2 linked regions of the Desulfosediminicola ganghwensis genome follow. The protein of the gene in region 2 binds, or shares a complex with, the protein of the main gene of each other region. Links are inferred from orthologs where the notes say so. Each region holds a gene or a part of one and is shown on either strand. Other genes may lie near its edges.

Region 1 (3,042 bases), 220 kb from region 2 along the record:
TACTCCGTCGCCAAGCAGCTCATCAATCTCTTTGACCAGTCCGTTAACATTGATGATAGGGTGGCGGGAAAATACCTGCGGCAGTCCCTGGGTCAGGTTACAGGCGAGGCAGCATCCGGGACGTTCGGTCAGCAGCAGTTCCATCACCAGGTTGCTCTTATCGGCACCGCGAAATCCAAGCGCGATATCGTAGGCACCTTCACTGGCATCACCAAACAGTGCGTCGAAAAATTCGTCGGCACGATCTTTAGGGAACAGGCTGGAAAGAGTTTCCGGGGTGAAAATAGTGGTATAAGTGTCTGTTGCCATGAGGATATCCGAAATTAATTGAATGGATTAGGTGAGAGTCACCATATCGAATGAACTATTACGCAAGGTATAATACAGTCCATGCCCATTTTGTCAACCAGCGTTGCCAGTGGTATACCTCTGTGTTAAAGTGCCGCCATGAAAAATGACTTTTTACCAGGACACGGGTTTGAATCACCCGGTGTTGACCTGAATGGACTGAACAAATCGCAATACGAAGCTGTAACCGCAACAGACGGGCCTGTGCTCGTTATCGCCGGTGCTGGTAGCGGCAAGACCCGAACCCTGGTGCACAGGGTCGCCCATCTTATGGATAAGGGTGTGTCGCCCGAGTCGATATTGCTGCTTACCTTCACCAGAAAGGCCAGCCAGGAGATGCTCTGGCGTGCGGGGCAGCTCTTGAATGAATCCTGCTCGCGGGTTGTGGGCGGTACTTTCCACGGTATTGCCAACCTGCTTCTGAGGCGCTACGGCTCCCATCTCGGATATGGCTCGGGTTTTACCATCATAGACAGGGGAGACGCCGAGGGGATTATCAACCTGCTCAAGTCTTCCCTCGGGCTTTCCGGCAAATCGAAACAGTTCCCTTCCAAGCGGGCCTTGATCAATATGATCAGCGGCTCGGTGAATAAATCCATTGCACTTGAAGATCTGGTGGATGAGCAGTTTGCCCACTTAAACGACTTTACCGATGATATTGTAAGATTGCGTGATAGTTATCAGACCTTTAAATATGATCACGGTCTGATGGATTATGATGATCTGCTGGTGAACTGGAAGCGGTTGTTAGAAGAGTCTGTGGAGGTGCGCGAGGCGACCTCCAGGCGTTTCAGCCATATTATGGTCGATGAGTACCAGGATACCAACCTGATTCAGGCAGATATTGTCCGACTGGCCGCCTATACCCACGATAATGTCATGGTCGTTGGTGACGACTCCCAGTCGATCTATGCTTTTCGAGGCGCGGATTTTTACAATATCATGCGCTTTCCCAAGGTGTTCCCCAACTGTAAAATCGTCAAGCTGGAAGAGAATTATCGCTCCAGCCAGCCAATTTTATCGTTGACCAACGATATTATCAGAAACGCTACTGAGAAATACACCAAAACCCTCTTCAGTCAAATCGAAGGCAACATCAAGCCCAATATCTACGGGGCCCGCGATGAACGGGAAGAGGCGAGCTTTGTGGCGCGCCAGATTAACAGGTTGCGTGCCGAAGGTGTGGAGCTGGAGGAAATGGCGGTACTGTTTCGTTCCGGTTTTCATTCCTACAAGCTGGAGCTTGAACTGAATACCATGGGCATAGACTTCGAAAAGCGCGGTGGACTGAAACTCACCGAGTCTGCCCATATGAAAGACGTGCTCGCTTTCCTGCGCCTTATGGTGAACACCCAGGATAACCTGAGCTGGAACCGTACCCTGCTGCAACTCGATAAGGTTGGCCCGAAAACCGCCCAGAAGATCACCAACACCATTGCCGCGGCCCCGGACCCATTCGAGGCGCTGGCCAAATACCCGGCTGGCAAGACCTGGAAGGGCGGCCTGGAGAAGCTGAACCTGCTTTTTAGTGATTTGCTGGCCTGTGAGCAGAAGCCTTCCGCTCTTTTCGAGATAGTGATGGTCTACTATCAGCCGATATTCGAATCGCTCTATAACGATGATTATCCCAAGCGGCAGAAAGATCTGGAGCAGCTCAAGGCTATCATGGCAGGCTACGACGACCTGCAGTCCTTTATCGATGATACCGCACTCGATCCGCCGGATAACACCACCCAGGATGAGAGCGGCGGCGAGAAGATGATTCTATCCACGATTCACTCTTCTAAAGGGCTTGAGTTCGATGCGGTCTTTGTCATTGGCATGGCCGATGGACGTTTCCCCCACGCCTCAGCCGGGATGGGTGAACAATGGGAGGAGGAGCGCAGACTGTTGTATGTTGCCGCCACCCGCGCCCGTAAACATCTCTATTTCACCTATCCGCGGGAATTGATGACGCCTGATCGCCAGTTCAAGCGGGTCGGCATGTCGCCGTTTCTGGCAGAGATCACTCCCGGTCTTTACGAACGGATAGAACCGGGCGGCACAAGTTTCAGCCGTCGACCGTCATCGTATACCACGCCGGATTTTAGCGGCCTGCCCAAGGCTAAAAAGAAGAAAGAGCCGAAACTGAGCATGGAGAATCTGCCGGTGGGCACCAGGGTCCAGCACCCGTTTTTTGGTATCGGGGTGGTGAAAAAAACCTCACCGCCTCGCTCGCTCGATGTGATGTTTGATCGGCATGGAATTAAAACGCTGCATCTGGATTATGCGAAGTTGACGCTTATGTAACAGCACGTAGGACGGGAACAGCACGTAGGACGGGAACAGCACGTAGGACGTAATAGCACGTAGGACGTGGGACGTTGGACGTTGGATGTTGGATGTGAACTGCAACTGCGAGTTGGATGTTGGATCTGAGTTGTGAGGGGATAGAAGGCAAACGTTGGATGTGGGACGTTGGATGTAGGACGTGAACGGCGTAAGAGAAAGAGATTATGATGACATATGATGAAGCTTTGCGACTCCTCGATGAGTTGCAGATGCACAAGATAAAGCTGGGGCTTGGGGCCATGCACTCCTTCCTGGAGAAGGTTGGCGAGCCTGAAAAGAAGCTGAAGATTGTTCATGTGGCGGGTACCAACGGCAAAGGCTCGGTGAGCGCTTCGCTGCTGAATGTGCTGCAGAAGGCTGGTT
Region 2 (2,993 bases):
GGGAAAGGCGGTCCGATCCCAGGAGCGAATGGTACCATAACGGGAAGCTGCCCAGGCCATGGGTACAATAGGGGTTCCACTCATCGAAGCGATCAGGATCGCTCCGGGCTGAGCCACCCGCTCCGGGCCTTGTGAGCCATCCGTGACCAGCGCGGTATTCTCCCCGTTCCTCGCCGCTTTGACCAGATCTTTTAAAGCCTGCACACCCTTCTTATTGCGAGAGCCACGCACGGTTTTAAAACCGAAATGTTCCAGCATCCTGGAAATATATTCACCATCGGCACTGGAACTCACCATAATCACAGCATTATCTTTGCGGCAATGATAAAACATCCCCAGCAGGGAGTAGTGCCAGAAAGAGCCGATAACCGCTTTGCCGCTGCCTATCGTATTGTTGCGATTTTCAGCTCCATGAACCCGTATTTTACAGGTGGCATAGACAAGCCGCACTGCCACGCCGATAAGCACAGGTAGCACATATATCGCCAGTTTTTTCAAATACTTTTTCATCCCAACTCAATTTCCAGTTTGCGCAGAGTTTTTATTTTGTCGCGCAGTGCCGCAGCCTCTTCAAAGGCCAGCTCCTTGGCGGCTTGTTGCATCTCTTTTTCAAGCTTTTTGATTTCTCTCTCAAGCTCACCCACCGAGCTGAAATTCGGCAACTCTTCGGCAGCCTCCAGCAGGGCCTGCTGGCGCTCGTCCATCTTGTATCCGGAATTATGCAGATGCTGTTGCATGGTATCCTTGACCTTTGAAAAAATGGTCTGGGGTACCACACCATGTTCTATATTATGCTCATGCTGCAGGGCTCGGCGACGCTCCGTCTCAGCAATGGTATACTCCATGGAACCGGTAATTTCATCTGCATACATTATTACCCTGCCGTTTACGTTTCGCGCAGCGCGGCCGCAGGTCTGGATAAGTGACCGTTCCGATCGCAGGAAGCCTTCCTTATCCGCATCGAGTATAGCCACCAGCGATACTTCCGGAATGTCGAGTCCCTCGCGCAGCAGGTTGATACCAACCAGAACGTTGAACTCATCATTTCGCAGATCCCGGATCAGTTCGATCCTCTCCAGGGTCTTGATGTCAGAGTGCAGATAACGAACCCGGATACCCAACTTGTGATAATAGTCGGTGAGGTCTTCCGCCATACGCTTGGTCAGGGTAGTGACCAGCACCGCCTCATCACGCTCTGAACGGACACGGATCTCCTCCAGCAGGTCATCCACCTGGCTGGTCGCCGGGCGCACCTCAATCACAGGATCAAGCAAACCGGTGGGCCTGATCACCTGCTCGACAATGCGCCCCTCGGATTTATCGACTTCCCAGTCACCTGGGGTGGCCGAAACATAGATCGCCTGGTGGATTCGTCCTTTGAACTCATCGAAGCGAAGGGGTCTGTTGTCCAGGGCTGAAGGCAGGCGAAAACCGAAGTTGACCAGAGTTGTCTTACGGGACCGGTCACCATTGTACATACCATTCAACTGGCCGATTCCGATGTGACTCTCATCTATGAATATCAGGAAATCCTCGGGAAAATAATCGAGCAGGGTCGGCGGTGGAGCGCCTTCCGGTTTCCCGGTTAGATGGCGACTGTAGTTCTCGATACCGTTGCAATAGCCCAACTCATGGATCATCTCCAGGTCAAACATGGTCCGCTGTTCCAGCCGTTGCGCTTCCACCAGCCTGTTTTCACTATGGAACTGTTCCAGCCGCCAATTCAGTTCTTCCTTGATTGTCCGGTTGGCGATTTGCAGCCTGTCTTTGGAAGTAACATAATGGCTCCCTGGAAAAACCGTATATTCATCGAGTTTCTCGATAACCACGCCGCGAAGAGGATCGATAACATAAATCTCCTCCAGGGTGTCTCCAAAAAATTCCAGACGAATGGCCCGATCTTCCTCATGCACGGGGAAGATGTCGATAACATCGCCGCGAACCCTGAAAGTACCCCGATGAAAAGAGATATCGTTTCGCTCAAAGAGCATATACACCAGCCTGCGCTGCACATCCTCCATGGGATGTTCTTTATCGCGCTGCAGAAACAGGTGCATATTTTTATATTCTTCAGGGGAACCAAGACCATAGATGCATGAGACAGAGGCCACAATCAGTACATCCCGCCGGGTCAGAAGTGATCGGGTGGCGGAGTGGCGCAGTTTATCAATGGCATCGTTGATTGAGGAATCCTTTTCAATATAGGTATCCGACTGGGGGATATAGGCCTCTGGCTGGTAGTAGTCGTAATAGGAGACAAAATACTCCACCGCATTTTCCGGAAACAGCTCCTTGAACTCGGTAAAAAGCTGTGCCGCCAGGGTCTTATTGGGAGCAATGACCAGAGTGGGTCGCTGAACCTTTTCAACCACACTTGCCATGGTGAAGGTCTTACCTGAGCCGGTTACACCAAGCAGTACCTGATGCTTTGCTCCATTCTGAATTCCATTGGTCAGCAACTCTATCGCTTCAGGCTGATCTCCGGAGGGTGTGAACTTGGTAACAAGTTTAAAAGGCTTTTCCATAACTATATATTACGCAGTCCTCTCAAATGACGCTGCGCTTGCAATCAGAGAGTTTGAGGTGCAATTGCTTAAGACGGATAATTTACCAGATGAGGAGAAGATTTACTACGGACCAATGTGAAGACCGGATTCCTGGAGTATATACCTGTGAATCCGGTTCGCACAGGTACCAGAATTTCATTTTCCCTAGAGACAATCCGTATATCTCCCAAAGCGCTACGTCAAGAAGACCGGCTGAAACAGCCTTATGTTTCCTGCAGGATGATTTCAGAATAGAATTCCCCCGCCAGCTCTTTTGCTTCTGCGTTGTGGCACGGCGGAGCTTTCTTATCGATCTGATGAAAGAAGACCGGGTACGACTTGAGAAGTTCAGCCAGCGCCTGCCATTCCTGACGGTTGCTGACCTCCTGCCCTTCTCGGGTATGCCAGTCACGACGCTGCCATTGCCGCAGCCAGTTACCGGCACCA

The links. Proteins that work in one complex are often made in the same cells at the same time.
Region 1: the proteins of uvrB (region 2) and FCL45_RS20360 are in contact, whole or in part, in a crystal structure (PDB 7EGT), measured with the Thermus thermophilus proteins. The link is inferred for Desulfosediminicola ganghwensis from one-to-one orthologs. Residues at the interface, in WP_096411307.1 of Thermus thermophilus: Glu23, Leu25, Arg26, Asp27, Gly28, Glu29, Arg30, Phe31, Arg55, Glu326, Asp327, Phe328, Glu379, Ser382, Gln383, His398, Gly400, Arg401; in WP_096412145.1 of Thermus thermophilus: His654, Arg656, Phe657, Gln666, Asp668, Glu669, Lys680, Arg681, Leu682, Ser683, Lys685, Tyr686, Ala687.

Annotation. Positions count from the first base shown.
Region 1 is NZ_CP050699.1:4,733,668-4,736,709, reverse strand. What follows is about bases 76-3,042. They hold FCL45_RS20360 (ATP-dependent helicase), read left to right. Parts: upstream 76-447; coding sequence 448-2,637; downstream 2,638-3,042. Other genes in these bases: FCL45_RS20355 (bifunctional folylpolyglutamate synthase/dihydrofolate synthase), read left to right, coding at 2,844-3,042; FCL45_RS20365 (pancreas/duodenum homeobox protein 1), read right to left, coding at 76-309. Outside these bases: more of FCL45_RS20365, read right to left, coding at 1-75. UniProt on the Escherichia coli protein: A helicase with DNA-dependent ATPase activity. Unwinds DNA duplexes with 3'-5' polarity. Translocates on single-stranded DNA with 3'-5' polarity. Initiates unwinding more efficiently from a nicked substrate than double-stranded DNA.
Region 2 is NZ_CP050699.1:4,517,199-4,520,191, forward strand. What follows is about bases 17-2,934. They hold uvrB (excinuclease ABC subunit UvrB), read right to left. Parts: upstream 2,526-2,934; coding sequence 507-2,525; downstream 17-506. Other genes in these bases: FCL45_RS19335 (lysophospholipid acyltransferase family protein), read right to left, coding at 17-510; rnhA (ribonuclease HI), read right to left, coding at 2,771-2,934. In the rest of the region: more of FCL45_RS19335, read right to left, coding at 1-16; more of rnhA, read right to left, coding at 2,935-2,993. UniProt on the Escherichia coli protein: The UvrABC repair system catalyzes the recognition and processing of DNA lesions. A damage recognition complex composed of 2 UvrA and 2 UvrB subunits scans DNA for abnormalities.